2 regions of the Martinezella lusitana genome follow, and region 2 is predicted to be linked to the other one. Evidence: predicted binding sites of a transcription regulator. Region 2 holds the regulator's gene; the other holds the start of a gene.
What was found. Region 2 encodes LexA, which represses DNA repair genes until DNA is damaged. Its sites were predicted from a motif close to TGTTCNNNNTGTGTTCNG; they were not measured.

Region 1: the regulator LexA is predicted to act here: its motif matches at 1,888-1,905, upstream of recA (recombinase RecA).

Annotation. Positions count from the first base shown of each region.
Region 1 is NZ_CP050308.1:535,139-550,337, reverse strand. Features, by position in the region: partial or broken gene HB780_RS16520 (pseudouridine-5'-phosphate glycosidase) at 1-733, opposite strand, end outside; gene HB780_RS16515 (carbohydrate kinase family protein) at 780-1,724, opposite strand; gene recA (recombinase RecA) at 1,964-3,049, shown strand; gene alaS (alanine--tRNA ligase) at 3,223-5,883, shown strand; partial or broken gene HB780_RS16500 (AraC family transcriptional regulator) at 6,020-6,870, shown strand; gene HB780_RS16495 (glutathione S-transferase family protein) at 6,917-7,543, opposite strand; gene HB780_RS16490 (NADP-dependent isocitrate dehydrogenase) at 7,662-8,876, opposite strand; gene HB780_RS16485 (hypothetical protein) at 9,190-9,690, shown strand; gene HB780_RS16480 (RNA methyltransferase) at 9,802-10,644, shown strand; gene murI (glutamate racemase) at 10,625-11,425, shown strand; gene HB780_RS16470 (GNAT family N-acetyltransferase) at 11,430-11,894, shown strand; gene HB780_RS16465 (alpha-hydroxy acid oxidase) at 11,974-13,119, shown strand; gene HB780_RS16460 (helicase HerA domain-containing protein) at 13,258-14,775, shown strand; gene rpsD (30S ribosomal protein S4) at 14,996-15,199, shown strand, end outside.
Region 2 is NZ_CP050308.1:292,899-308,097, forward strand. Features, by position in the region: gene HB780_RS15240 (LpxI family protein) at 1-63, shown strand, start outside; gene lpxB (lipid-A-disaccharide synthase) at 60-1,241, shown strand; gene gltA (citrate synthase) at 1,271-2,560, opposite strand; gene HB780_RS15255 (ComEC/Rec2 family competence protein) at 2,842-5,301, shown strand; gene lexA (transcriptional repressor LexA) at 5,282-6,004, opposite strand; gene HB780_RS15265 (VOC family protein) at 6,410-7,297, shown strand; gene kdsA (3-deoxy-8-phosphooctulonate synthase) at 7,294-8,133, shown strand; gene eno (phosphopyruvate hydratase) at 8,285-9,559, shown strand; gene HB780_RS15280 (FtsB family cell division protein) at 9,803-10,114, shown strand; gene pdhA (pyruvate dehydrogenase (acetyl-transferring) E1 component subunit alpha) at 10,272-11,315, shown strand; gene HB780_RS15290 (pyruvate dehydrogenase complex E1 component subunit beta) at 11,333-12,709, shown strand; gene HB780_RS15295 (pyruvate dehydrogenase complex dihydrolipoamide acetyltransferase) at 12,725-14,062, shown strand; gene HB780_RS15300 (SGNH/GDSL hydrolase family protein) at 14,088-14,729, shown strand; gene lpdA (dihydrolipoyl dehydrogenase) at 14,784-15,199, shown strand, end outside.

The DNA of each region.
Region 1 (15,199 bases), 240 kb from region 2:
TCGCGCGGGATCTCGGCGGCTTCCGGTACCGGATTGGCGATCAGCATGCCGCCGTCGATGCCGAGCTGGTCGCGGGTCACCTGGAAATTGGCGATCGCGGCCGGGCTGTTGAGCGTCAGCGGGCTCGGCAGGCCGGAAGCGCGCGACCAGAAGGCCGGGAATTCGGCGCTGTCGTAGGTGACGACCGGGACGCCACGGGTTTCCAGCACTTCCAGCGTCTTCGGAATGTCGAGGATCGCCTTGGCGCCTGCGCAGACGACGATGACGCCGGTGCGCGCGAGTTCTTCCAGGTCGGCGGAGATGTCAAAGCTTTCCTCGGCGCCGCGATGCACGCCGCCGATGCCGCCGGTGGCGAAAACCTTGATGCCGGCGCGGGCAGCAGCGATCATCGTCGCGGCGACGGTTGTTGCGCCCGTGCGGCGCTCAGCGATGGCGAAGGCGAGGTCGGCGCGGGATACTTTCATCGCGCCTTCTGTCTTGGCGAGCGCTTCCAGTTCTGCCGGCTCCAGGCCGATATGCAGAACGCCGTGGATTACGGCGATCGTTGCCGGCACGGCGCCTTCCTGGCGGATGATCGCCTCAACGCTCTGCGCCATCTCGATATTGCCGGGATAGGGCATGCCGTGGGTGATGATGGTCGATTCCAAAGCCACCAGCGGTGCGCCACGCAGCTTGGCGGCGGCAACTTCCTTCGAATAGGAGATCGGTAGCAGGGGGAAATGGGCTTGGTCATGGTCTAGTCCAATCGGCTGAAACAGGAAATACGAAGTCAATGCGCTTCATGACAGAATTGCGGCTTGGGGAACAAGAGCCAACATCGTCTTCAGAAGCGCGGGCGACAAATTTTCCGCCGTGGCGAAAGGCGATTGCACGGTGATTGCGGCCGCAGCGGTGCCGTGACGCACCGCCTCGCCGAGATCGTGGCCGGCAAGCAGAGCGGAGAGAACGCCGGCAGCCAACGAATCTCCAGCGCCGGTGACATCGGCGACATTGTCGACGATAGGCGGCTGGAGGCTGACGATGGTGTCACTGGAGAAGGCGATCAATTCGCGCTTGCCACGGGTAATCACGCCGTTTTTGAGACCGAGTGCGCGCAGTTCGGCAACCCAGTCGCGCGGGTCGTCCGGACGGCTATCGGTCAGTGCCGCAGCTTCGGCCTCATTGAGGAAGAGATGGTCGATGCCGGCAAGACATGGCTTCAGGCGCACCACCTTCGCTGGCGAAATCGCGATCGCGGCCAGTGGCTTGCCGTGGGTTGCTGCCCGCGCGGCAATCGAGCTCAACGTGTCGGCCGGCAGGTTGGCGTCGCAGAGGATGAGATCGGTGGCCTCGAAAGCGTCGCGAATGGAGCGGATCGCCAGCCGGCGCGGGACGAACAGCTTATAAAGCTCCATGTCGGCGAGCGCGATCACCAGATTGCCGTCGCGCTCGAGGATCGCCGTATAGCTCGGTGTCTTGCGATCGAGGAAAACGAAAGGCTTGTCGTCGACGCCGGCGTGGTTTGCGGCTTCCGCCACCATCTCGCCTGAGGGATCACCGCCGCGCGGCGAGATCAACCGCACATCGAAGCCGAGGCGGGCCAGATTGCGCGCCGCGTTGAAGCCGCCACCACCTGGCTCCTCGAACCAGGCGCCGGGGTTGCTGGCGCCGGGCGCCGTATCGCCGAAAATGCGGCCGCGCCGATCGATATGAGCACCGCCCAGAACGAGAATCTTCTTCGCCATATCGATCTCCTCAGCAGCTCAAAAGGCGAATCGAAGCAGTTGCCAACATGCCGGAAATGACTTGCGAGGGCATGTAAGTGCTTGGGATGAAAGAAGAAAACAAATGTAGAACGAAATTCATTTTACCTTTTTCTTTCAATTGCTTGTTGTGGCCTTGTGAGATGAGAACAAATAGAGTACACAATTCTCATCAGCGGCGACATTGCTTGAGCGGCTTCAATAACCTAAAGGTGGATCGAATGTCTCAGAATTCTTTGCGGCTTGTAGAGGACAAATCGGTGGATAAAAGCAAGGCACTTGAAGCGGCACTCTCTCAAATTGAGCGGTCGTTCGGCAAGGGCTCGATCATGAAGCTCGGCTCTAACGAGAACGTGGTCGAAATCGAAACAGTTTCCACTGGCTCCCTGAGCCTCGATATTGCGCTCGGCATCGGCGGCTTGCCGAAGGGACGCATTGTCGAGATCTACGGGCCGGAAAGCTCCGGTAAGACGACGCTGGCGTTGCAGACGATCGCCGAGGCACAGAAGAAGGGTGGCATCTGCGCCTTCGTCGACGCTGAGCATGCGCTCGATCCGGTCTATGCCCGCAAGCTCGGCGTCGACCTGCAGAACCTTTTGATCTCGCAGCCAGACACCGGCGAACAGGCGCTTGAAATCACCGACACGCTGGTGCGTTCCGGCGCCATCGACGTTCTCGTCATCGACTCCGTTGCGGCGCTGACGCCGCGCGCCGAAATCGAAGGTGAAATGGGCGACAGCCTGCCGGGCCTGCAAGCCCGTCTGATGAGCCAGGCACTGCGCAAGCTCACCGCTTCGATCTCGAAGTCCAACACCATGGTGATCTTCATCAACCAGATCCGCATGAAGATCGGCGTCATGTTCGGTTCGCCGGAAACGACGACCGGCGGTAATGCGCTGAAATTCTACGCCTCGGTTCGCCTCGATATCCGCCGCATCGGCGCCGTCAAGGAGCGCGAAGAGGTGGTCGGCAACCAGACCCGTGTCAAGGTCGTCAAGAACAAGATGGCGCCGCCCTTCAAGCAGGTGGAATTCGACATCATGTATGGCGAAGGCGTTTCCAAGACTGGGGAACTGGTCGATCTCGGCGTCAAGGCCGGCATCGTTGAGAAGTCGGGCGCCTGGTTCTCCTATAACAGCCAGCGCCTTGGCCAGGGCCGCGAGAACGCGAAACTCTTCCTGCGCGACAATCCGGATCTCGCTCGCGAGATCGAACTGTCGCTGCGCCAGAACGCCGGCCTGATCGCCGACCGCTTCCTGCAGAATGGTGGTCCTGATGCCGATGACGGCGAGGCCGCTGCGGAATAGTGATTTCCGGGAGCGATCCCAGAGGGTGATCCAGGATTAAAATTCGAAACCGGCCGCATTGTCCAAGGGATGTGCGGCCGGTTTTGTTTGTGCGGCTGGACAGGGCCGGGAGCGGACGATAAAAGCCACTGACTTTGATAGAAGTTGCTGAAGGCAATACTGAAGGGCCCAACATGAGCGGTGTGAATGAAATCCGGTCGACCTTTCTCGACTATTTTAAGAAAAACGATCACGAGATCGTTTCGTCGAGCCCGCTCGTGCCACGCAACGACCCGACATTGATGTTCACCAATGCCGGCATGGTGCAGTTCAAGAATGTCTTCACCGGCCTGGAGCAGCGCCCCTACAAGACGGCGTCGACCGCGCAGAAATGCGTGCGCGCCGGCGGCAAGCATAACGACCTCGACAATGTCGGCTACACCGCCCGTCACCACACCTTCTTCGAAATGCTCGGCAATTTCTCCTTTGGCGACTATTTCAAGGAGCGCGCCATCGAGCTTGCCTGGAACCTGATCACCAAGGAGTTCGGCATTGATGCCAAGCGCCTGCTGGTGACGGTCTATCATACCGATGATGACGCCTTTAACCTCTGGAAGAAGATCGCCGGCCTGTCGGATGACAGGATCATCCGTATTCCCACCAGCGACAATTTCTGGGCGATGGGTGATACCGGCCCCTGCGGTCCGTGCTCGGAAATTTTCTACGACCATGGCGACCATATCTGGGGCGGCCCTCCCGGTTCGCCGGACGAAGACGGCGATCGCTTCATCGAGATCTGGAATCTCGTCTTCATGCAGTTCGAGCAGATCACCAAGCAGGAGCGGGTCGACCTGCCGCGTCCGTCGATCGATACCGGCATGGGTCTCGAACGCGTTGCCGCCGTGCTGCAGGGCAAGCATGACAACTACGATATTGATCTCTTCCGCGCACTGATCGAGGCTTCGGAAGAAGCAACCGGCGTCAAGGCGGAGGGCGAGCATCGCGCCAGCCACCGCGTCATCGCCGACCATCTGCGTTCTTCCGCCTTCCTGATCGCCGATGGCGTGCTGCCGTCGAACGAAGGTCGTGGCTATGTGCTTCGCCGCATCATGCGCCGCGCCATGCGCCATGCGCAGTTGCTCGGCGCCAAGGAACCGTTGATGTGGAAGCTGCTGCCGACGCTGATCCAGCAGATGGGCCGCGCCTATCCCGAGCTGGTGCGCGCTGAGGCGCTGACCTCCGAGACGCTGAAGCTTGAAGAAACCCGTTTCGGCAAGACGTTGGATCGCGGCCTGTCGCTGCTGACCGATGCGACCTCGACGCTGAACAAGGGCGACAGCCTCGACGGCGAAACCGCTTTCAAGCTTTACGACACCTATGGATTCCCGCTGGACTTGACGCAGGACGCATTGCGCGCGCGCGGCATCGGCGTCGATATTTCGAGCTTTACCGATGCGATGGAACGGCAGAAAGCCGAGGCACGTTCGCACTGGACTGGCTCCGGCGACAAGGCGACCGAAACCATCTGGTTCGAGCTCAAGGAAAAGCACGGTGCTACCGAGTTCCTCGGCTACGACACGGAAGTTGCCGAAGGCGTGATCCAGGCAATCGTCAAGGACGGTGTTGCCGTCGATAGTGCTTCTGCCGGCGACAAGGTGCAGATCGTCGTCAATCAGACGCCGTTCTATGGCGAATCCGGTGGCCAGATGGGCGATACCGGCGTCATTTCCGGCGACGACGGCAAGCTTGCGGTCAGCGATACGCAGAAGAAGGGCGAGGGCCTGTTCGTGCATATCGCCACGGTTTCGGATGGCACGATCAAGGCCGGCGACGCTGTGGTGCTGACGGTCGATCACAACAGGCGCTCGCGCCTGCGTGCCAACCATTCGGCGACCCATCTGCTGCATGAAGCGCTGCGCGAAGTGCTGGGCACCCATGTGGCGCAGAAGGGCTCGCTGGTCGCGCCTGAGCGCCTGCGCTTCGACGTCTCGCATCCAAAGCCGATGTCGGCTGAGGAGCTGAAAATCGTCGAGGATATGGCCAATGAGATCGTGCTGCAAAATTCGCCGGTCACGACCCGCCTGATGAGCGTCGACGATGCCATTGCCGAAGGTGCGATGGCGCTGTTCGGCGAGAAGTATGGCGATGAAGTGCGCGTGGTGTCCATGGGGCAGGGCGTGCGCGGTGGGAAGGCCGGCAAGGCCTATTCCATCGAGCTTTGCGGCGGTACACATGCCGCCGCGACCGGTCAGATCGGCCTTATTCGCATCCTCGGCGACAGCGCCGTCGGCGCCGGCGTGCGCCGCATCGAGGCGGTCACCGGCGAATCCGCTCGTGATTATCTGGCCGAACAGGACGATCGCGTGAAGGCGCTTGCTTCCGCGCTGAAGGTGCAGCCGACCGATGTCGTTTCGCGCGTCGAAGCGTTGATGGATGAGCGCCGCAAGCTGGAGCGTGAACTGGCGGATGCCAAGCGCAAGCTCGCCATGGGCGGTGGGCAGGCTGGCTCGGCCGACGCAGTCCGCGAAATCGGTGGCGTCAAGTTCCTTGGCAAGGCCATTTCCGGCGTCGATCCGAAGGATCTAAAGGGCCTTGCCGATGACGGCAAGACCAGCCTTGTCTCCGGCGTCGTCGCGCTGATTGGCGTTTCCGAAGATGGCAAGGCCAGCGCTGTCGTTGCTGTCACCGACGATCTGATCGGCCGTTTCAGCGCCGTCGACCTCGTCCGCATCGCCTCTGCCGCTCTCGGCGGCAAGGGCGGCGGCGGGCGTCCCGACATGGCCCAGGCCGGTGGACCGGATGGCGACAAGGCGGATGAGGCGATCGAGGCGGTTGCTGCGGCGCTCGCCGGCTAAGGCGCGGATTTCATTTCACTATTGCTAAGCGGCGGGGGCGAATAACCCCGCCGTTTTGTTTGTGCTCGAAACTCAGCAGGATTTGTCAAATCGAGTTATGGTTCCTTGGGGCCGATCGATTTGCAAGGGGGCTGACATGAATGGCGAAACGGCATGGGCGCTTTATGAAACCCGTCTACGGCGGGTTTCTGCCTATATCCACGAGCATCTGGACGAAGAGCTCGATATGGAGAGACTTGCCGAGATCGCCTGCATGTCCAGCTATCACTGGCACAGGATCTATCGGGCGATCTATGGCGAGACGGCGGCTGCCACAGTCAAACGGTTGCGGCTGCACCGCGCCGCCGGTGATCTCGTCCGCACAGATCTTGTCGTCAGCGACATTGCAAAGCGGTCGGGCTATCCCAACCTCCAATCGTTCAACCGCATCTTCAAATCCGTCTACGGCATGCCGCCGGCGCGATATCGGAATGAGGGAAGCCACACGATCTTCGAACCCAGCACCCAAGGAAGGATCAAGCTTATGTTCGACGTTACGCTTCGACCATTCCCTCGCTTTCGCTCATCGGGGTCTCTCATATCGGCTCCTACATGCAGATCGGCCAGGCTTTCGAAACCCTGTTCGGCACGCTCTATGCCCGTGGCCTCGCCAGGCCCGACATGCGAATGATCGGTGTCTATCTCGACGACCCGGATGTCGTCCCGGCGGAGAAATTGCACTCGTATGCCTGCGTCAACGCCACCGAGGAGATAGCCGCCAACGCTCCGCTGGAGCGTCGGAGGGTCGATGGCGGTGAATATGCCGTGCTGCGGCACAAAGGCCCTTATGCGGATATGTACAAGGCCTATCAATGGCTCTACGCCGAATGGCTGCCTGCCTCCGGCCGGCAGCTGCGCGACGCGGTGATGTTCGAGGAGTACCTCAACAATCCGCGCGACGTGCAGCCGATGGAATTATTGACCGACATCCATATGCCGCTGCAATAGCGACTTGAAGTCTCGCCTGAGAGAATAGCTGTAGAGATTTGTCTTTTCAGCCATTCGGTTGTTTCGGCATTGCCGCATTGTCGATTTCGTTGCCGCGGCGATAGGCATCGCGGTCGCTCACGCGGCTCCAGTAGTCGATGTAGGCCGGCCGCTTTTCGATTGTCCCGAAATTGAGACCCCAGCCAATATGGGATCCGACATAGACGTCGGCGGCCGTGAAACGGTCGCCGACGATGTAGGGCGAAGCGGTCACTGCCTGTTCCAGCGTATCGAAGACATTATCCAGACTGCCGCAGCCGGCCATGCGAAGACGTTCGGAGGGAATGTCGAAACCAAGGGCGCGATTGGTCACGGCCATTTCCAACGGTCCGGCGGCAAAGAACATCCAGCGGAGGTAGCGACCGCGCTCGGCTGCGGTCGGCGCGAGGCCAGCCTGCGGAAAGGTCTCAGCCAGATAGGCGCAGATGGCAGCACCTTCGGTGACGATGGTATCGCCATGCTTGATCGCCGGCACCTTGCCCATGGGATTGACCTTGAGATAGTCGGGCGCCTTCATTGTCGTGCCGAAATCCAGATATTCGGTGCGGTAAGGCACACCGACTTCCTCCAGCATCCAGCGGGCAATGCGCCCGCGCGACATCGGGTTGGTGTAGAAAACCAGTTCCTCGGTCATGCGTTCCTCCCTTTTGTTGCGCCATTCTTGTCATCAAGCACACGCGGCGGCAAGATTTTCCGGCAAAGAAAACCCGGCACCAAGGCCGGGTTTCCGTATGCTTTGATGTTGCCGATGCTTAAGCGGCCATGGCCTTCTGCAGGTTCTCGTCGATCTTGTCGAGGAAGGCGGTGGTGGAGAGCCACGGCTGGTCGGGGCCGATCAGCAGCGCCAGATCCTTGGTCATGAAGCCGGCTTCGACGGTGTCGACGCAAACGGTTTCGAGCGTTGTCGCGAACTTGGCAAGTTCGGCATTGTCGTCGAGCTTGGCGCGATGTGCGAGGCCACGGGTCCAGGCGAAGATCGAGGCGATCGAGTTCGTTGAGGTTTCCTGGCCCTTCTGGTGCTGACGGTAGTGGCGGGTAACCGTGCCGTGAGCGGCTTCGGCTTCCACCGTCTTGCCGTCGGGCGTCAGCAGAACAGAGGTCATCAGGCCGAGCGAGCCGAAGCCCTGGGCAACCGTGTCGGACTGGACGTCGCCGTCATAGTTCTTGCAGGCCCAGACGTAGCCACCGGACCACTTCAGCGCGGAAGCGACCATGTCGTCGATCAGGCGGTGTTCGTAGGTGATGCCGATTTCGTCGAACTTCGCCTTGAATTCGCTCTGATAGATCTCTTCGAAGATATCCTTGAAGCGGCCGTCATAGGCCTTGAGGATGGTGTTCTTGGTCGAGAGGTAGACCGGCCACTTGCGCATCAGGCCGTACATCATCGAAGCGCGAGCGAAATCGCGGATCGATTCGTCGAGGTTGTACATGGCCATGGCCACGCCAGCGCCCGGAGCTTCGAAGACTTCCTTCTCGATGACCGCGCCGTCTTCGCCGACGAACTTGATGGTCAGCTTGCCCTTGCCGGGGAACTTGAAGTCGGTGGCGCGATACTGGTCGCCGAAGGCATGACGGCCGACGACGATCGGCTTGGTCCAGCCCGGAACCAGGCGTGGTACGTTCTTGCAGATGATCGGCTCGCGGAAGATGACGCCGCCGAGAATGTTGCGGATCGTGCCGTTCGGGCTCTTCCACATCTGCTTGAGATTGAATTCCTTGACGCGGTCTTCGTCCGGCGTGATCGTCGCGCACTTGATGCCGACGCCGTGCTTCTTGATGGCGTTGGCGGCATCGACGGTGACCTGGTCGTTGGTCGCATCGCGGTTTTCCACCGAGAGGTCGTAATAGTCGATATCGATATCGAGGTAGGGATGGATCAGTTTGTCTTTGATAAACTGCCAGATGATGCGAGTCATCTCGTCGCCATCGAGATCGGCAACGGGGTTAGCGACCTTGATCTTCTTCATGCTTCTGCCTCGTTTAAGCTGATGGGAGCGGATGTCCCCGTGAGTGATATGAAGTCTCGAGCGCTATAGCATCGCAAGTTCCGAACGCAAAGCCAAAGAGGCGCTGAAGCGGCGTTTTTGCTCATCACATCCTCCTTATCGCGAGGTTTGCTTTTCCGGATCGGACCATTGCCAAAGCGATGGATGCGGCTAATGTCGCGCGCATGCTTCGCTGATCATTACGGATTTTTATCATGCAGAAAATTGTCGCTGCCGCGCTTCTCGCTGTTTTCCTTCCCTTCTCGCTCAGTGCAGGTCCGGCGCGGCGGCCGATGTGACGGCGCCGGTCAAGGCAGTAATGGACGCTACCGTTTCAAATTGGGCGGGCGGCGACAGCGAGTGGCAGGATATTTTCGACGAGAGCAAACTGGGCGAGCGCTTTAGCAAGGATTTCATCGCGAAATACAAGGCGGCGGCACAGTTTCCCGCCGTTGACGAGGACGGTATTTCGCCCTTCGACTATGATGTCATTATCGGTGGTCAGGATGCGTGTCCGTTGCAGGACCTGAATATTGCCCCGCAGGCCCCCAAGGGCGACACGACGGAGGTCGTAGCAACCTTCAAGACGTTGGCTTGCCAGGGGGCGGACGCTGCTAGTCAGGCGACGACCACGGTGCGTTTCGAGGTCATTCAGGAAGCAGGCAAGCCAGTCATCGATGACATCATCACGGTTGACGAGGGCGGTCAGTCCAATTCGCTGAAATCCGTTATGCAGGATATCGTCAAGCAACAGCAGTCGGCGGACCAGCAGCAGAAACAACCGGATCAGAAATAGTCTTCGTTCCGGACTGAACGGCCCGGGGCTCAAAAGTCTTGCCGATTGCCGCTTGTCTCGTTATTGCGACCATGATTTGCGCGGTATGGTCCGCGCATGGGGAAAGGCGTCATGGCAGGCACGAATAGCGAGCGTCAACTTCTGGCCGAAGGACCGGCCGTCATTCTGGTCGAGCCGCAGATGGGCGAGAATATCGGCATGGTGGCGCGCGCCATGGCGAATTTCGGCCTCGCCGAACTTCGCCTCGTCAACCCACGCGATGGCTGGCCCAACGAAAGAGCGCAGGCGACTGCCTCCAAGGCTGATCACATCATCGAGGCGACCAAGGTCTACGACACGCTGGAACAGGCGGTCGCCGACCTCAATTTCGTCTACGCGACGACGGCACGCGAGCGTGACGGCTTCAAGCCGGTGCGCTCGCCGGTGGTTGCCGCCGAGACGCTTCGTGCCAGGTTCAAGGCCGGCGAGGGTACCGGTATTCTTTTTGGCCGTGAGCGCTGGGGGCTGACGAACGAGGAAGTGGCGCTGGCCGACGAAATCGTGACCTTTCCCGTCAATCCGGCCTTTGCCTCGCTGAATATCGCCCAGGCCGTGCTGCTGATGTCCTATGAATGGATGAAGACCGGCATGGAGGATCTTGCCGCCGTTCCCTTCCAGGCGATGCAGCAGCGCCCGTCGACCAAGGAACAACTCTTCGGCCTGTTTGACCAGCTCGAAGACGCATTGGATGCGCGCAACTATTTCCATCCCGCCGGGAAAAAGCCGAAAATGATCGACAATCTGCGTGCGGTTCTCTCGCGCCGGGCATTTAGCGAACAGGAAATCAGCGTCTTGCGCGGCGTGATCTCATCCCTCGACCGCTTCACGCGAAGTTCTCCGCGCGGCAGCGGCCCGCGTCCCAGATCCTCTGTCGCACCCAAGGAAACCACAAGCGATGACAGCAGCGGCGAATGAGCTGAAACCGATCCTCGTTTTCGATTCGGGCATTGGCGGCCTGACCGTGTTGCGCGAGGTGAGGGTGTTGATGCCGGAGCGCGGTTTCATCTATATCGCCGACGATGCCGGTTTCCCCTATGGCGACTGGGAAGAGCAGGCGTTGCGCGAGCGCATCGTTGGTCTCTTCGCCAAGCTTTTGGCGGATTACGATCCGGAAATCTGCATCATCGCCTGCAACACGGCCTTCACGCTCGCGGGTGCCGATTTGCGCGCCGCTTTCCCGCAAATGACCTTCGTCGGCACTGTCCCGGCCATCAAGCCGGCAGCCGAGCGGACACGTTCCGGTCTGGTCTCTGTTCTGGCAACGCCGGGCACCGTCAAGCGGGCCTATACTCGCGATCTTATTCAGTCCTTCGCGACGCAATGTCATGTCCGGCTCGTCGGCTCGGAAAACCTGGCGCGCCTGGCGGAAGCCTATATTCGTGGCGACACCATTTCCGACGATGCGGTGCTCTCCGAAGTCAACCAGTGCTTTGTCGAGATGGACGGCCGCAAGACGGATATCGTCGTGCTTGCCTGTACGCATTACCCCTTCATGGCCAATATCTTCCGCAGGCTCGCGCCCTGGCCGGTCGATTGGCTCGATCCCGCCGAGGCGATCGCGCGCCGCGCCCGCAGCTTGGTGCCGCAGGTGGCCGATGCCGTGCATCCAGACAATTACGATTTCGCCGTCTTCACGTCCGGCACCCCGGATTTTCCGACGCGACGGCTGATGCAGGGCTTTGGGTTGAGGGCATAACGATATGGCTGGCACGATTTCATTGCGGAAACTCGATCTCGCTGACATGCCGGCTGCGGCCGGGGTCCATCGGGCCGCCTTCGATGAGCGGCTTCCAACGCTGTCGGGGCTTCATTCGTCGGAGGAGGATGTCGGCTTCTGGAGCGCGGTCGTCTTCAAGGATTGCCAGATATGGGGGGCGGAAGAGGGTGGTCGCCTCGTTGGCGTCATCGCCTTCCTCGAGGATTGGATCGATCAGCTCTATGTCCTGCCAGAGGCGCAGGGTCGCGGTATCGGCACCAGATTGCTGGAGGTTGCCAAAGCGGCCTATCCGGCGCTTTCGCTCTGGACATTCCAACGAAACGCCGCTGCCCGCCGTTTTTACGAGAAACACGGCTTCTTGGTTGTTGACGAGTCGGACGGGGCGGGCAATGAGGAGAAGGAGCCCGACGTGCTCTATAAATGGGAAGCACGATTGCATCGTTTATAGAGCACATTGAGAGCGGTATTGGGAGGACGATAATTGAGGTCTTTTGAAAAGCATTGCAGTTTCACGGTCGAGGCAAATCATGCGCCTTACTGACTGCTATAACTTCCATGATTTCCGCGCCTTGGCGAAAAGCCGCCTTCCGGGTCCGATTTTCAACTACATCGATGGCGCTGCCGACGATGAAGTGACGCTTCGCCGCAATACGCAAAGCTTCGAAAGCTGCGATCTGGTTCCCAATGTCCTGCGCGGCGTCAGCAGCGTTGATATGTCCGTCACGGTGATGGGGCAGAAGCTGGCAACGCCGTTTTACTGCTCCCCGACGGCCTTGCAGCGGCTCTTCCATCATGAGGGCGAAAACGCGGTTGCTGCCGCGGCGTCTTCCATGGGCACCATGTTCGGCGTTTCCTCGCTTGGTACGGTCAGCCTCGAAGAAGTGCGCAAGAAGCATCGGGGGCCGCAGGTCTATCAGTTCTACTTTCATAAGGATCGCGGCCTAAACCGCGCCATGATGCAGCGGGCCAAGGACGCCGGCGTCAATGTGATGATGTTGACTGTCGACAGCATCACCGGGGGGAACCGCGAGCGCGACCTGCGCACTGGTTTCTCCATTCCCTTCAAGCTCAATCTGGCTGGCCTGGCGCAATTCGCCATGAAGCCGGCATGGGGCTTGAACTATGTCACCCATGAAAAATTCCGTCTGCCGCAGCTCGAGGAGCATGTGGACATGAGCGGCGGGGCGATGTCGATCGGCAAGTATTTTACCGAAATGCTCGATCCATCGATGAACTGGGACGATGTCGCCGAGATGGTACGGCATTGGGGCGGGCAATTCTGCCTCAAGGGCGTGATGTCGGTGGAGGATGCCAAGCGCGCCGTCGAGATCGGATGCACGGGTATCGTGCTTTCGAATCACGGTGGGCGGCAACTGGATGGCTCGCGCTCGGCCTTCGATCAGCTGGCAGAAATCGTCGATGCGGTCGGCGATCGGATTGACGTGATGATGGATGGCGGCATTCAGCGCGGGACGCATGTGCTGAAGGCGCTGTCGCTCGGTGCCAAGGCTGTTGGTGTCGGACGCTTCTATCTCTATCCGCTGGCGGCTGCGGGCCAGCCGGGTGTCGAGCGTGCGCTCGGCATGCTTCGCACCGAGATAGAACGCGGCATGAAACTCATGGGCTGCACGACGGTCGATCAGCTATCGCGCGCCAACCTGCGTTTCCGGTAGTCGGGTGGCCGGATCACATTCCCCTGTGGGTTTCTGAAATCCGTTCGCGTAAGCCGCAGAAATCTTTGATAGACGGGAGCGCTCCGTTTCTGAAAGATGGGCGCTTCCACATCTGAGTCTTGTCAAAGGGGTATTGCATTGCAGGTCGGCATCGACATGGGAACGGCGTCCGGCGGGACCAGCGCCCAACTCGATATCGAGGAACTGTTGGCAACCCGTCTCCTCGTTCAGGGCAATTCCGGTTCCGGAAAATCGCATCTGTTGCGACGCCTGCTAGAGCAGTCCGCGCAGTGGGTGCAGCAGGTTATCATCGATCCCGAGGGTGATTTCGTCACGCTGGCCGATAAGTTCGGCCATGTCGTTGTCGATGGCGAGCGTACAGAGGCCGAGCTTGCCGGCATCGCCAACCGTATCCGTCAGCATCGCGTCTCCTGCGTCCTGACGCTTGAAGGGCTGGATATCGAGCAGCAGATGCGCGCCGCCGCCGCCTTCCTCAACGGCATGTTCGATGCCGAGCGCGAATATTGGTATCCGGTGCTGGTCGTTGTCGACGAGGCGCAGATGTTCGCGCCTTCGGTCGGCGGCGATGTCTCGGAAGATGCGCGCAAGATGTCGCTCGGCGCCATGACCAACCTGATGTGTCGTGGCCGTAAGCGCGGTCTTGCTGGCGTCATCGCCACGCAGCGCCTGGCGAAGCTCGCCAAGAACGTTGCCGCCGAAGCCTCGAACTTCCTGATGGGCCGCACTTTTCTCGATATTGACATGGCCCGGGCCGCCGATCTGCTTGGCATGGATCGCCGGCAGGCGGAGATGTTCCGCGACCTGAAGCGCGGCAATTTCGTAGCACTCGGCCCGGCTCTCTCGCGCCGGCCGCTGCCGATCACCATCGGCAACGTGGAAACCTCGGCGCGCTCCTCCAGCCCCAAGCTGATGCCGCTGCCGGATGCGCCACAGGATGTCGAGGATCTGATTTTCACGCCGGACCCGGAAGAATTCTCAAGGCCGGTCGTTCGCCGCGCCACGCCCGCACCGCGCCCGACGACGGATATTCTGGCAGAACTCTCGCGTTCCACGCCCGCTGCAAGCGCAGCACCAGCCGAACCGAGGGCGAGCCAGCCGGAACTGTCGACGGAAGACCGCGAGGCGCGGGTAGGCACCGTACTCTCCGAGATCCTCGACGATCCCGCCTCCGGTTTCCGTACGGATTCAGTGCTCTATCAGGAATTCCTCGTGCGCCTACGCATGCGCCGCGTGCCGGGCGTGCCAATGGCCCTGTCGGAATTCCGTCGGCGTCTGGCGATCGTGCGCTCTGGTGCCGACGAGGCGACCATGTCGACGGAGGCCTGGACAACAGCCATGTCGCTCTCGACTGGCGTCACGGACGATCTTCAGGGCGTTTTCCTGATGCTCGCCAAGGCAGCCATCTGCGGCGAGCCATGCCCCTCCGACGCCCGCATCGCCCGCGCCTACGGCACCCATTCCGCCCGCCGCGCCCGGCGTCTGCTCAGCTATTTCGAAGAACAGGGCAGTGTTGTTGTTCACACGGATTTCTCAGGGAAACGCATCGTCGCCTTCCCGGATATCGGCAGCCAGACCGCACCGGGCGATGCCAATGCGCCTGATATCGATGGTGGTGATCAGGCGGCCGCTGAATAGGCGTGTTATTGCCCTTGCCGCTGTTGACAATTTCATGACGACCCCTTACAGACCGCCCCAACGCCGGGCAGAAATGTCCGGTGTTTCACTGACATGTCCCGTGGTCCCTCCGTTCGCTAACGTGAGGAGCCTGTCAGAGCTCGAAAACGGAGTTCAGAGGAGGGCGTGTTTCCTTCGCGGTTTGGCAACAAGCCGCTAAAACACTTTGAAAGGAAATGCGATGAGCAAGCGCGAATCGTCCAAGTACAAAATTGACCGCCGTATGGGCGAAAATATCTGGGGTCGTCCGAAGTCCCCGGTTAACCGTCGCGAATACGGCCCGGGCCAGCACGGCCAGCGCCGCAAGGGCAAGCTTTCGGACTTCGGTGTGCAGCTGCGCGCCAAGCAGAAGCTGAAGGGCTACTACGGCGACCTGCGCGAGAAG
Region 2 (15,199 bases):
GATGAAGCAGGGCTTTTCGTGTGCGGTATCGACCGCGGCCTGAGCGCGGAGGGCTTCATGTGAGCAAGGGGCTGCTGAAACTCGCGGTGGTTGCCGGTGAAGTCTCGGGCGATCTGCTCGGCGGCGATCTTGTCGCTGCATTGAAGCGTCGTTATGACGGCCCGGTGGAATTGATCGGTGTCGGCGGCGAAGCGCTGGAGGCGCAGGGCCTGCGATCGCTGTTCGACTATTCCGAACTGTCGATCATGGGGTTTGCGCAGGTGATCAAGCAACTGCCGAAACTGCTTGCCCGCATCAGGCAGACGGCGAATACCATCATCGCGGCCAGGCCGGATGTGCTTCTGATCATCGATAGCCCGGATTTCACCCATCGCGTCGCCAAGAAAGTAAGGGCGGCTTTGCCGGACCTGCCGATCATCAATTACGTCTGCCCCAGCGTCTGGGCGTGGAAGGAATATCGCGCGCAGAAAATGCTCGCCTATGTTGATCATGTCTTGGCCATCCTACCGTTCGAACCGGCGGCGATGCAGCGGTTGGCGGGACCGGCAACGAGCTATGTCGGACATCGCCTGACGGTGGATGCGAGCCTCGTCGAGACCCGCCGCCAGCGTGCGCTCCGCGCCGTGAGCGCCCCTGATGGCGAAAAGACGATCCTGCTGCTTCCCGGCTCGCGCTCCACTGAGATTCGCCAGCTCTTGCCGATTTTCGAGCAGGCAGTGATGGAGCTTAGCCGGCGAAATGATCGCGTTCGCTATCTGCTGCCGACCGTACCGCGACAGGAAGCATTGGTGCGCTCTCTTGTCGAAAACTGGAGCGTCAAGCCGGATATCTTCGTCGGACAGGAGGCTAAATGGAAGGCTTTTGTGGAAGCGGATGCTGCGGTTGCCGCCTCCGGCACCGTGATCCTGGAGCTGGGTCTTGCCGGCGTTCCTGTTCTCTCGACCTATAAAACTGAGTGGCTTGCCCGGTTTGTGATGTCGCGTATAAAGGTCTGGACAGCCGCTTTGCCGAACCTGATTGCGGATTATGTCATCGTGCCCGAACTCCTCAACGACGTGCTACGGCCCGGCAAAGTGGCGCGTTATATGGAACGCCTGTCGAACGATACCTTGGAGCGGGCGGCCATGCTGGAGGGTTACGATCTGGTTTGGCAGCGGATGCAGACGGAAGAGCCGCCCGGAGAAAAGGCGGCGGCGATCCTCCTTGATGTTTTAGCCAACAAAAAACCCGGCCATTTCTGACCGGGTTTTTTGTTGTTTTGTCACTTGGCTTAACGCTTTGAAACCGGAATGTATTCGCGCGGCGGTTCGCCGGTGTAAAGCTGGCGCGGACGGCCGATTCGCTGCTGCGGATCTTCGATCATCTCATTCCACTGGGCGATCCAGCCGACGGTACGAGCAAGGGCGAAGAGCACCGTGAACATGGTCGTGGGGAAGCCCAAGGCCTTCAGCGTGATACCGGAATAGAAGTCGACATTCGGATAGAGCTTCTTCTCGATGAAATATTCATCGGTCAGCGCGATGCGCTCCAACTCGATAGCGATATCGAGCAATGGATCGTCCTTGATGCCGAGTTCGCCCAGAACCTCGTGCGCCGTCTTTTGCATGATCTTGGCGCGCGGGTCGTAGTTTTTGTAGACGCGATGACCGAAGCCCATCAGACGGAACGGATCGTTCTTGTCCTTGGCGCGGGCGATATATTCCGGAATACGGTCGACGGAGCCGATTTCGCTGAGCATGTTCAGCGCAGCTTCATTGGCGCCGCCATGAGCCGGGCCCCAGAGGCAGGCGATGCCAGCGGCGATACAGGCGAATGGATTGGCGCCGGAAGAACCAGCGAGGCGAACCGTCGAGGTCGAGGCATTCTGCTCGTGATCGGCATGCAGGATGAAGATGCGATCCATGGCGCGCGCGAGCACCGGATTGACCTCATATTCCTCGCAAGGAACAGCAAAGCACATGCGCAGGAAATTCGACGCATAATCGAGATCGTTCTTCGGATAAACGAAGGGCTGGCCGATATGGTACTTGTAGGCCATGGCGGCGAGCGTCGGCATCTTGGCGATCATGCGCAGGCTTGCAACCATGCGCTGGTGCGGATCGGTGATGTCGGTCGAGTCGTGATAGAAAGCCGACAGGGCGCCGACGCAGCCGCACATGACGGCCATCGGATGCGCATCACGGCGGAAGCCGGTGAAGAAGCGACTCATCTGCTCATGCACCATCGTGTGCATGGTCACGCGATGATCGAAATCCTTCTTCTGGGCAGCGGTTGGAAGTTCGCCGTATAGAAGCAGGTAGCAGACTTCGAGGAAGTCGCCGTGTTCGGCAAGCTGTTCGATCGGATAACCGCGGTGCAGCAGAACGCCTTCGTCGCCATCAATAAAGGTGATGGCGGACTCGCACGACGCGGTCGAGGTGAAGCCCGGATCGTAGGTGAAAGTGGAGGTGTTCTTATAAAGGGCACCAATATCAATGACACTTGGGCCGATGGTTCCGGATTTCACCGGCAGATCCACCGTCTTTTCGCCCCAAGTTAGTTTCGCGCTTTGTTCCGTCATGCTGATCCTCCAAGATTTGGCGGGGGTTGACGCCATAAAAAGCGCCAAAAGGTTAAGCGACTACGGATTAGCTATATGATCCAGAGCCTAATGCCAAGTTATCCTTACGCCTATTTGTGCATTGCGGTATCAACTTTTGGGCACTGCAATAGATGAAATTGCTTCGCTTCCATGCTGAGTGAGGTGTTTTATCCAGCACGCACGCGATTTCAGTTGAATTCACCGGCCGGTGACGGCAAAAATCTCGTCATAGCTGTAGTTTTGCGGTGGGCGTGGGGTAAATGCCTAATTTAGAGGCATCTGATCGGCAGTTGGACAGCCAAAATCAAGCCGAGGTTGCCGACCGCGACGGCGGTTTTCCGGCTGTTATCGTCGTTGCCAAAGCCATCCCCCTGTCGCGGACGCAGGATCAGGCAACGTTCGCGACGCGTCTTCGTCTCGCCGCAAATAGTGTTCGGCTCGACATTGTCCGGTTGGTCGAGGAAGAGGCGGCCCATGGGCGAGCGCTTCTCTTTGTGCCGGTCTATATCGGCCTTGGCGCGATTTTTTGGTTCAAGGCCGGTGTCGATCCGCCACCCCAGGCCGTCTTCGCGGCCCTTTTGATTTTCGCGGGTGCTTTCTTTCTGAAGCAGCATGCGGAGCCTGGGCTGCGGCACTTCCTCTTGGCTGGAATGCTGACATGCTCCGGCATGGCGTTGGCTCAATGTGAAGCCTGGCGCGCTTCGACCGTGATGCTCGACTCAGCGGTGACGACCACGATCACCGGGCGGATCGAGCGGCGTGAGTCGGATGATAACGGACGCTGGCGCTATGTCGTCGCACTCGAAGCAACGGAGAAGCCGACCATCCGCAGGGCCCCGGAACGGGTCACCATTTTCGTGCGCAAACAGCCCCAGCCCTTCCAACTCGGCGATCGCATGCAGGGCAGGGTACGGCTGACGCCGGCGGCGGGGCCTGCCTTGCCGGGTCTTAACGATTTTGCCTTCAGCGCATATTTCAATGGGATCGGCGCGAACGGCTTTGCCTTTGGAGCGCCGACACTCATCTCACCTTCCGGTGATATCGACAACGGAACAATTCTCGACAGAGCGGATATCTGGCTCGCGGGTTTGCGCAACAGCATCGGCGACAGGATCAGGAAGACACTGCCCGGCGATACCGGGGCCTTTGCGGCAGCGCTTGTCACCGATGAGAGACGCGCGATTTCTGACGATACGACCGAAGCGCTGCGGACGGCGGGCCTTACGCATATCATCGCCATTTCCGGCCTGAACATGGCGCTCTCGGCCGGTATCTTTTATGTCGGCTTGCGTTATGCCCTCAGCCTGTTGTTTGGAGTCGCACAGGCCTGGCCAACGAAGAAGATCGCTGCCATTGGCGCGCTGATAACGGTGACCGCCTACTACCTGATTTCCGGTTTCGGTGTTTCGGCGGAGCGCGCTTTCATCATGATGGCGATCATGCTGGTCGCCGTTCTTTTCGATCGGCCATCTCTCAGCCTGCGCAACGTTGCCCTGTCGGCGATCGTTATCCTCGTCCTGTCGCCGTCGCAGGCGTTGGGACCGAGTTTCCAGATGTCCTATGCCGCAACACTGGCATTGGTATCCGGCTATTCGCTCTGGACGCGGCGGCGGCATCGGGAAAGCATTTTTTCCCGGTTTCGGGTCATGCGCCCGCTGCTTTTCGTCTCGCGTTTCTTCGGCGGCATATTGTCGACCTCCTTTCTCGGTGGCGCGTCGACGGCGATCTTTTCGATCGAGCATTTCCACCGGTTGTCGACCTATGGTCTCGCTGCCAACCTGGCTGCCATGCCGATCGTTTCCTTTATCGTCATGCCGTTCGGAATGGCCGCGATGCTGCTGATGCCGTTCGGTCTCGATGGATGGTTCTGGCAGATCACCGGCGAGGGGCTGGACCTCGTTATCATCATCGCCAAGACTGTTGCTGCCTGGGGTGGCAATATTCCGTTCGGCCGAATGCCGGTCTGGCTGTTCCCGACATTCATTGCCGGCTTCGTATTGATGACTTTGCTGAAGACTTGGCTACGGCATACGGGCGTGTTGCTGATGATTGGCTCGGTTGTTGTCGCCGCACTTGTTCCGGATGTCCGAAAGCCTGACTTGATGATTTCCGAGGATGGCACCTTGGTAGCCTTGCGGCGGGACGATGCTTTGACGAGCAATCGCGAAAAGCCGCCTGACTTCATCTTCGAGCAGTGGCAAAGGGCACTGGCCATGACCGATCACCGGCCGCCGACAATGCTTCCACCCGACAGCCAACTCCCCAAGATCAGCAAATCGGACAGGAACCGCCGCCTGACTGCCGATGAGCAGAACGCTGTCCGCAAGGCGATGGATGCGGCATTGGATAAAGCGGGGGAGGGTGGCTTTGCCTGCCAGAAACGGGCATGGTGCGTGGCGGTGCTCAGCAATGGCGAGATGCTCGTCACAATCGAGGATGCGGCCTATCTCGCCCCGGCCTGTGACACCGCCAATATCGTCGTCACCCCTATCCGTCTGCGACTCGATCGTTGCCGCTCGGGTGCAATGCTGTTTACAGGGGCTACGTTACAGCGAACCGGGTCCATCGAAATGGATCTTAGTGCCAACAAGCCGATCGCCACGACCGCATTTGAAACTCTAGCGCGGCCATGGAATCTGCATCGCGGCTATGATTGGCGAACGGGCACATTCGGAGCGCCGATTGTGCCCGCGTCACCAGCTAGTGATAACGACGGATAAGGCCGACGAGCTTGCCTTGCACCTTGACGCGATCCGGCCCGAAAATACGGGTCTCATAGGCGGGATTGGCCGCCTCGAGCGCTATTGAGGCACCCTTGCGGCGGAAGCGCTTCAATGTCGCCTCTTCATCGTCGACCAAGGCGACGACGATATCGCCGGGATTGGCGGTCGTGCTGTTGCGGATGATGACAGTGTCGCCATCGAAGATGCCGGCATCGATCATCGAGTCGCCCTTGACCTCGAGCGCATAATGCTCGCCAGAGCCAAGCATGTCTGCGGGGACGCTGATATCGTGAGTGTTGTTCTGGATCGCCGAGATCGGAACACCGGCAGCAATGCGGCCCATGACCGGCACGGATACGGCGCTATTGTTCTCGTCGTTCGCCGGCTTCGCAGGGGCGGGCGGCTGTACCGGCTGGGGCTTGCCCAGGCTGCCCTCGATGACGCTCGGCGAGAAAACGCGGCGCGGCTGCAGGCTCGGACTATAGGCTTCCGGTAGCTTGATGACCTCCAGCGCTCGAGCCCGATTCGGCAGGCGGCGGATGAAGCCGCGCTCTTCCAGAGCCGTGATCAAACGGTGAATGCCGGACTTGGACGCAAGATCCAGCGCATCTTTCATTTCATCGAAAGAAGGTGGAATACCGGACTCCTTCATCCGTTCGTGAATGAAGAGAAGCAGTTCCTGCTGCTTGCGTGTCAACATCGTATTTGAACCCCAGAATCGTGAAGGTATCGTGAAACAAATCCAGAACGAACACTATATGTTCCATATGTGTTCCGCAAGTCCCTAATTTTCGATGAATGTTTTGTGGGCGTGTTAAATAAAGCAGAACATAACAGGTCCCCCGTAGGCGGAACCGTGGAGTATTCCGGCGCTAGTCAATGGAAACATATATGGAAGTCGGCCATGGTCGATTCTGCGGGAATGGGAGCCGGCTATCGTTGCATGACTACTGAAACCCGGAGGACTTGCGGCTTCCGCGCAGTCGCAAACTATTCGACAATAAGCCTTCTTTTTGCGATCCGCCTGGTTTTTAGACGCCGCGCTTTCATCTTGAATTGAACCGCGGAAGGGCGCAAACCTGCGGCATACATGAAGGAGGAAGCCATGGCCTTATCGCTGCATCCGCTGGATCATCTCGTTTTGCCAACGGTCAATATCGCCATGGCGCGGGAGCGGCTTGGCAAGCTCGGCTTTACCGTTGCCGCTGATGCCCGCCATCCTTTCGGCACCGAGAATGCCTGCGTGTTCTTTTCCGACAAGACCTATCTGGAGCCTCTGGGCGTTGCGTCGCATGAGCAATATGAAGCGAGTATCGAGGAGGGCAATGTTTTTGTCGCTCGCGATCAGGCCTACCGTTTTCGCGTCAGTGAGGAAGGTTTTTCGGCCGTGGTTTTCGGCACTGAGGATGCGGCCGTCGATGATAAGCGCTTCCAGGCGAACGCCATGTCGGCCGGGAGCATGCTGGATTTCGAACGGCCGATGCGCATGCTGGACGGCTCGGAAACGATCGCCGGCTTCCGTCTCGCTTTCGCGGCCGATCTGCGGTCGCCGGATTTCTACGCTTTCTGCGCGCAGCGGATCAATCCCATACCGGCCGATCGCAGCGCCCTGGAACGGCATGCCAACGGCGTGACTGGCATTGCACAGGTCGCCCTGTCGACGCCGAAGCCGGCGGCATTCCGGGGTTTCTTCGAACAGGTTGCAGGTGGACCGAAGATATCGGAGCATTCCTTTGGGCTGACGATCGAGACGGCGAATGCCCGGATCGAGGTTCTGACCCCGGAAGGCATGGAAGCCTTTTACGATTTTCCTGTGCCGGCGGGCGATCCCGGCCTTCGCGCGCGCGCAATCCTCTTCAAGACACACGATCTTTCCGTGACATCGTCGCATTTGGCTGCTAACGGCGTCACATACACGCGTAAGAACAATCGTATTCTGGCAAAGCCCGCCCCCGGACAGGGCGCGTTGTTTGCCTTCGAGGAGATAGCATGAGCACGAATTCCGAAGTGATCGTCGGCGAGGGCGCATCCAAGGTTCTGTTTTCCAATACCGCCAAGCTGTCGCTGATTGCCGGCCCCTGCCAGATGGAAAGCCGCGATCATGCCTTCATGGTTGCCGGTGTGCTGAAGGAACTCTGCGGCAAGCTCGGCATCGGCCTTGTCTACAAGTCGTCCTATGACAAGGCGAACCGCACCTCGCTCTCCGGCAAGCGCGGCATCGGCCTGGACAAGGCCATGGAAGTCTTTGCCGATCTAAAAAAGGAATATGGCTTTCCAGTCCTGTCCGACATCCACACCGAAGAACAGTGCGCGATCGTCGCCAAGACGGTAGACATCCTGCAGATCCCGGCCTTCCTGTCGCGCCAGACCGACCTTCTCGTTGCTGCCGCCAAGACCGGCCGCGTCGTCAACGTCAAGAAGGGTCAGTTTCTGGCGCCCTGGGACATGAAGAACGTGCTTGCCAAGCTGAACGAGAGCGGCAACCCGAATATCATGCTCTGCGAGCGTGGTGCCTCCTTCGGCTATAACACGCTGGTCTCCGACATGCGCTCGCTGCCGATCATGGCGGCGATGGGCGCTCCGGTGATCTTCGATGCCACTCATTCCGTGCAGCAGCCGGGCGGGCAGGGCGGTTCGACGGGCGGTGACCGCCGATTCGTCGAAACGCTGGCGCGTGCCGCCGTTGCCGTCGGCGTTGCCGGCGTTTTCGTCGAGACACATGAGGATCCGGACAATGCACCGTCCGATGGTCCGAACATGGTCTATCTGAAGGACATGCCGCAGCTTCTGGAAAAGCTGTTGGCCTTCGACGCCATCGCCAAGGCCTGAGAGATATAAGCGGCATTCAACAGGCTGACATGAACTTGCTATACGCGGCCTGTTGGAGCGCCTGATTGAGGTGCGGAGCGGCATTGTAATTTCCGCATCTTCGATTAAGACGATTTCAATCGATTTATAACCCAGCGAGCAGGAAGCAATCATGACCGCAATCACCGACATTATCGCCCGCGAGATTCTCGACAGCCGTGGCAATCCGACTGTTGAAGTCGATGTCTACCTCGAAGATGGCAGCTTGGGCCGCGCAGCGGTTCCGTCGGGTGCATCGACCGGCGCGCATGAAGCCGTCGAGCTTCGTGACGGCGGCAAGCGCTATCACGGCAAGGGTGTCGAAAAGGCCGTCGAAGCCGTCAATACCGAGATCTTTGACGCGATCGGCGGCATGGACGCTGAAAATCAGATCCAGATCGACGACATCATGATCGAGCTTGACGGTACGCCGAACAAGGCCCGTCTCGGCGCCAACGCCATCCTCGGCGTGTCGCTCGCTGTCGCCAAGGCTGCCGCCCAGGCTGCAAACCTGCCGCTCTACCGCTATGTCGGCGGCGCTCACGCTCGCCTGCTGCCGGTTCCGATGATGAACATCATCAACGGCGGCGCTCATGCCGACAATCCTATCGATTTCCAGGAGTTCATGATCCTGCCGGTCGGCGCAGAAACCTTCCGTGACGCAGCGCGCATTGGTGCGGAAGTCTTCCATGTTCTCAAAAAGGAACTGGCGTCGCAGGGGCATAACACCAACGTCGGTGATGAAGGCGGCTTCGCGCCGGGCCTCTCCAGCGCGCCAGCTGCTCTCGACTTCATCATGAAGTCGATCGAAAAGGCCGGCTACAAGCCGGGCGAAGATATCTATCTCGGCCTGGATTGCGCTTCGACCGAATTCTTCAAGGATGGCAAGTACGTTCTCGAAGGCGAAGGCCGCACGCTGGAACCGGGCGCCATGGCTGAGTACCTTGCCGAACTCGCCGCCAAGTACCCGATCGCGTCGATCGAAGACGGCATGGCTGAAGACGATTGGGAAGGCTGGAAGGCGCTGACCGATCTGATCGGCAAAAAGACGCAGCTTGTCGGCGACGACCTGTTCGTCACCAATTCGGCTCGTCTGCGCGACGGCATCCGTATGGGTGTTGCCAACTCGATCCTCGTCAAGGTCAACCAGATCGGCACGCTGACGGAAACGCTCGACGCTGTCGAAACCGCGCACAAGGCCAACTACACGGCCGTCATGTCGCACCGTTCCGGCGAAACCGAAGACTCGACCATCGCCGATCTCGCAGTTGCCACCAACTGCGGTCAGATCAAGACCGGCTCGCTGTCGCGCTCCGATCGTCTTGCCAAGTACAACCAGCTGATCCGCATCGAAGAAGGCCTCGGCCCGCAGGCAAAGTATGCCGGCCGCTCCATCCTGCGCGGCTGATTTCAGGGTTCGGCCGGGCGCTGATCCGGTCTGCCTTTAATGCCTGCAATATCTTGAGCCGCGCCTTCGGGCGCGGTTTTTCGTTGTGGGAAGGTTAGAGTCAACGGATGGTTAATCTCTACCGGCTAGAGTCGTCATAGATGTTTGATTTGGCATGATCTTATCCGGAAACCGCTTCGCATTTTCGCTGCGCGGACCAAAGGTTCGGGATCATACTCCGTAGGGCGTTTCGAGCGGGCGAGTATGTGGACAAAATATCATAAGAAGAGAAGATTCGGTCGTTTCGTTCTTCCCGCCATCACGGTCGCCTTCGTCAGCTATTTCGGCTATCACTGTATTCATGGCGACTACGGCCTGAAGGCAACCGAGGTTTTCGAGCAGCGGCGCATCGATCGCGGCAAGGAGCTTGCCGATCTCGTTGCCAAGCGCGAACACCTCGAAAAGGCCGTGGCGCTGCTCAGCGACGGCTCGCTGGACAAGGATATGCTTGATCAGTACGCGCGCTATCAGCTAACCTATTCCAAGGCTGATGAAATCGTCATTTTCAACAAATAGCCACAATTAACCGAATTCAAGTTAACTGAATTTTTCACAGCTATAACAATAGCTTGCGATGAATATGAGCCATGCAATTATAGCATTGCTGTGGCGGACAATCTTCCCTATGTTACGCCTCACTATAAAACGAGGCTACTCACACAGGGAGGGTTGAATGGCGCCACGTAAATCCGCGTCCGTTTCCAGCCGGAAGACAGCATCGAGGCCTGCCAAGGAAACCAATGGCGGCGCTATTGCAGAATTTGACCGCGATGCAGAACTGAGTGCCTATCGCGAGATGCTGCTGATCCGCCGCTTCGAAGAGAAGGCTGGCCAGCTCTACGGTATGGGCTTCATTGGCGGTTTCTGTCACCTTTATATCGGTCAGGAAGCTGTCGTTGTCGGCATGCAGATGGCCCTGAAGGATGGCGACCAGGTCATCACCGGCTATCGCGACCACGGTCACATGCTGGCAGCCGGCATGAGTGCCCGCGGCGTCATGGCCGAGCTCACCGGACGCCAGGGCGGCTATTCCCGAGGGAAGGGCGGCTCCATGCACATGTTCTCCAAGGAAAAGAATTTTTACGGCGGCCACGGCATCGTCGGCGCGCAGGTCTCGCTTGGCACCGGTCTCGGCTTTGCCAACTGGTATCGCGGCAATGACAATGTCAGCGTCGCCTATTTCGGCGATGGCGCTGCCAACCAGGGCCAGGTCTACGAAAGCTTCAATATGGCGCAGCTCTGGAAGCTGCCGGTGATCTACGTGATCGAGAACAACCGTTATGCCATGGGTACGTCGACGGCACGCGCCACCGCGCAGCCTGACTTCTCCAAGCGCGGTGCCTCCTTCGGTATCCCCGGTATCCAGGTTGACGCCATGGACGTTCGTGCCGTCAAGGCAGCTGCCGACGAGGCGGTTGAATATTGCCGCTCCGGCAAGGGTCCGATCATTCTGGAAATGCTGACCTATCGTTACCGTGGCCATTCCATGTCGGATCCGGCTAAGTATCGCTCCAAGGACGAAGTGCAGAAGATGCGCTCCGAGCATGATCCGATCGAGCAGGTTCGTGTCCGTCTTCTGGACAAGGGCTGGGCGTCGGAAGACGACCTGAAGGTGATCGACAAGGACGTCCGCGACATCGTCGCCGACAGCGCCGATTTCGCTCAGGCCGATCCGGAGCCGGATGCATCCGAGCTCTACACCGACATTCTGCTCTGAATCGGGGAGGGAAAACCATGCCCATCGATATTCTCATGCCCGCCCTTTCTCCGACGATGGAAGAGGGCACCCTTTCCAAATGGCTGAAGCAGGAAGGTGACAAGGTCACATCCGGCGACGTCATTGCGGAAATCGAAACCGACAAGGCCACCATGGAAGTGGAAGCCGTCGATGAAGGCATCATCGGCAAGCTGCTGGTGGAAGCCGGAACCGAAGGTGTCAAGGTCAACGCCAAGATCGCCATCCTGCTGCAGGACGGCGAATCCGCTTCGGACATCTCGACGGCTAAGGCTGCTCCGGCTGCCGAGCCGGTCAAGACTGAAGCGCCTGCCGCTGCCGTCGCTCCGGCGCCTGTTCCGGCACAGCCGAAGGCCGCTGCTCCTGCCGATCCGGAAATCCCGGCCGGCACGGAAATGGTGTCGATGACGGTGCGCGAAGCACTGCGCGACGCCATGGCCGAAGAAATGCGCGACAACCCAGACGTCTTCGTCATGGGTGAAGAAGTCGCCGAATACCAGGGTGCCTACAAGATCACCCAGGGCCTGCTGCAGGAGTTCGGTCCTCGCCGCGTTATCGATACCCCGATCACCGAACACGGCTTTGCCGGTGTCGGCGTCGGCGCTGCCATGGCCGGTCTTCGTCCGATCATCGAGTTCATGACCTTCAACTTCGCCATGCAGGCGATTGACCAGATCATCAACTCCGCTGCCAAGACGCTCTACATGTCCGGCGGCCAGATGGGCGCTCCGATCGTGTTCCGCGGCCCGAATGGTGCTGCAGCCCGCGTCGGTGCTCAGCACAGCCAGGATTATTCTGCATGGTATAGCCAGATTCCAGGTCTCAAGGTCGTCATGCCCTACTCGGCAGCCGACGCCAAGGGCCTGCTGAAGGCTGCTATCCGCGATCCGAACCCGGTTGTCTTCCTTGAAAACGAAATTCTCTACGGCCAGCACTTTGACGTGCCGAAGCTCGACAATTTCGTTGTGCCGATCGGCAAGGCGCGCATTCATCGTACTGGCAAGGACGTGACGATCGTTTCCTTCGGTATCGGCATGTCCTATTCCATCAAGGCGGTTGCCGAGCTGGAAGCCCTGGGCATCGATGTCGAGCTGATCGATCTGCGCACCATCCGTCCGATGGATCTGCCGACAGTTATCGAATCCGTGAAGAAGACCGGCCGCCTGGTGGTCGTCGAGGAAGGCTATCCGCAGTCCTCCGTCGGCACGGAAGTCGCGACCCGCGTCATGCAGCAGGCCTTCGATTATCTCGATGCGCCGATCCTGACGATTGCCGGCAAGGATGTGCCCATGCCCTACGCCGCCAACCTCGAGAAGCTGGCGCTTCCGAATGTCGGTGAAGTGGTCGATGCGGTGAAAGCCGTTTGCTACAAATAAGGGGAGGGCTCTTCGATGCCTATCAACATCACCATGCCTGCCCTCTCGCCAACCATGGAAGAGGGCAACCTTGCCAAATGGCTGGTCAAGGAAGGCGACAAGATCAAGTCCGGTGACATCATCGCCGAGATTGAGACCGACAAGGCGACGATGGAAGTCGAAGCCATCGATGAAGGTACGGTTGCCAAGATCCTCGTTCCCGCCGGGACCGAAGGCGTCAAGGTCAACGCACTGATCGCGGTTCTGGCCAGCGAAGGCGAAGATGTTGCCGCTGCTGCTTCCGGCGCGGGTTCGGCTCCGGCCGCTGCGCCGAAGGCTGAAGCTGCTCCGGTTGCTGCCGCTCCCGCGGCAACGCCTGCTCCGGTGGCTTCTGCCGCTCCCGCCGTGGCTTCGGCTCCGGCAGCAACGGGTGGTCAGCGCACCTTCGCATCGCCGCTGGCGCGTCGTCTTGCCAAGGATGCTGGCATTGATCTGACCGCGCTCGTCGGCTCCGGCCCGCATGGCCGGGTGATCAAGAAGGACATCGAAGCCGCTGCTGCCGGCGGCGGCGTCGCCAAGGCCGCTCCGGCTGCAGCACCAGCTGCCCAGGCACCGGCCGCCGCGCCGAAGGGCATGTCGGAAGACGCCGTTCTCAAGCTGTTCGAGGCCGGCTCCTACGAGCTCGTGCCGCATGACGGCATGCGCAAGACCATTGCCAAGCGCCTGCAGGAATCCAAGCAGACGATCCCGCATTTCTACGTCTCGGTCGATTGCGAACTCGACGCCTTGTTGGCGTTGCGTACGCAACTCAACGATGCCGCTCCGAAGTCGAAGGACGGTGTTCCGGCCTACAAGCTCTCGGTCAACGACATGGTCATCAAGGCCCTGGCGCTGTCGCTGCGCGATGTGCCGAATGCCAACGTCTCCTGGACCGACAGCAACATGGTCAAGCACAAGCATGCCGATGTCGGCGTTGCCGTCTCCATTCCGGGCGGCCTGATCACGCCGATCATCCGCAGTGCCGAAGAGAAGACGCTCTCGACCATCTCCAACGAGATGAAGGACTACGGCAAGCGTGCCAAGGAGCGCAAGCTTAAGCCCGAAGAGTATCAGGGCGGCACCACCGCCGTGTCCAACATGGGCATGATGGGCGTCAAGAACTTCGCCGCCGTCGTCAACCCGCCGCATGCGACCATTCTGGCCGTTGGCGCGGGCGAGCAGCGAGTGATCGTCAGGAAGGGCGAGATGGTCATCGCCACCGTGATGAGCGTCACGCTGTCGACCGACCATCGCGCCGTCGACGGTGCTCTCGGCGCGGAACTCCTGGCAGCCTTCAAGGGCTACATCGAAAACCCGATGGGGATGCTCGTCTGAGCCTTGTCGTCAATCGGAGGCATGAATGACCAAGACCGTTCTGTGTTATGGCGATTCTCTGACATGGGGCTATAACGCCGAAACGATCGGTCGTCATGCCTTCGAAGATCGATGGCCGAGCGTGCTGCAAAAGGCGCTCGGCGATCAGGCGCGCGTCATCCCGGAAGGGCTGAACGGCCGCACGACGGCTTTTGATGATCACCTTGCCGATTGCGATCGCAATGGCGCAAGGGTGTTGCCGACGATCCTGCAGACACATGCGCCGCTCGATCTCGTCATCATCATGCTCGGCACCAACGACATGAAGCCGGTTGTTGCGGGTCCCGCTTTTGCGGCGATGCAGGGTGTGCGGCGGTTGATCCAGCTCGTGCGCAATCATACATGGGGGTTCGATCATGAGGTCCCCGATATTCTGATCGTCGCGCCGCCCGTCATCTCCGAGACGGCCAATGCGGCCTTCGCTTCAAGTTTCCTTGGCGCGGTTGACGAGTCGGGCAAGCTGGCAACGCTCTACCGCGATCTCGCCGACGAGGAAGGCTGCGGCTTTTTCGACGGCGCTTCGGTAGCCGTCACAACGCCGCTCGACGGCGTGCATCTCGATGCGGAAAACACCCGGGCGCTTGGTCGTGGCGTAGAGTCGATCGTGCGCATGATGCTGGGTATCTAACAATTCAGGGCAGGCTGACGCTTTACCGGCCGCCACCAAAAAGGCAGGAAACACATGGCTGAGAATTACGACGTCATCATCATCGGCTCTGGTCCCGGCGGCTACGTCGCCGCCGTGCGCGCCGGCCAGCTTGGCCTGAAGACGGCGATCGTCGAGCGCGAGCACCTGGGCGGCATCTGCCTCAACTGGGGTTGCATCCCGACCAAGGCGCTGCTGCGCTCGGCCGAAATTCTTGACCATTCCAACCACCTGAAGGACTACGGCCTCGTCCTCGAGGGCAAGGTGAGCGCAGATGTGAAGGCGGTTGTTGCCCGCTCGCGCGGCGTTTCTGCTCGCCTCAACTCCGGCATCGGCTATTTGATGAAGAAGAACAAGGTCGACGTGATCTGGGGCGAAGCCAAGATCACCAAGCCCGGTGAAATCGTCGTCGGCAAGTCGACCAAGGTCGTTGTCGAGCCGCAGCATCCGCT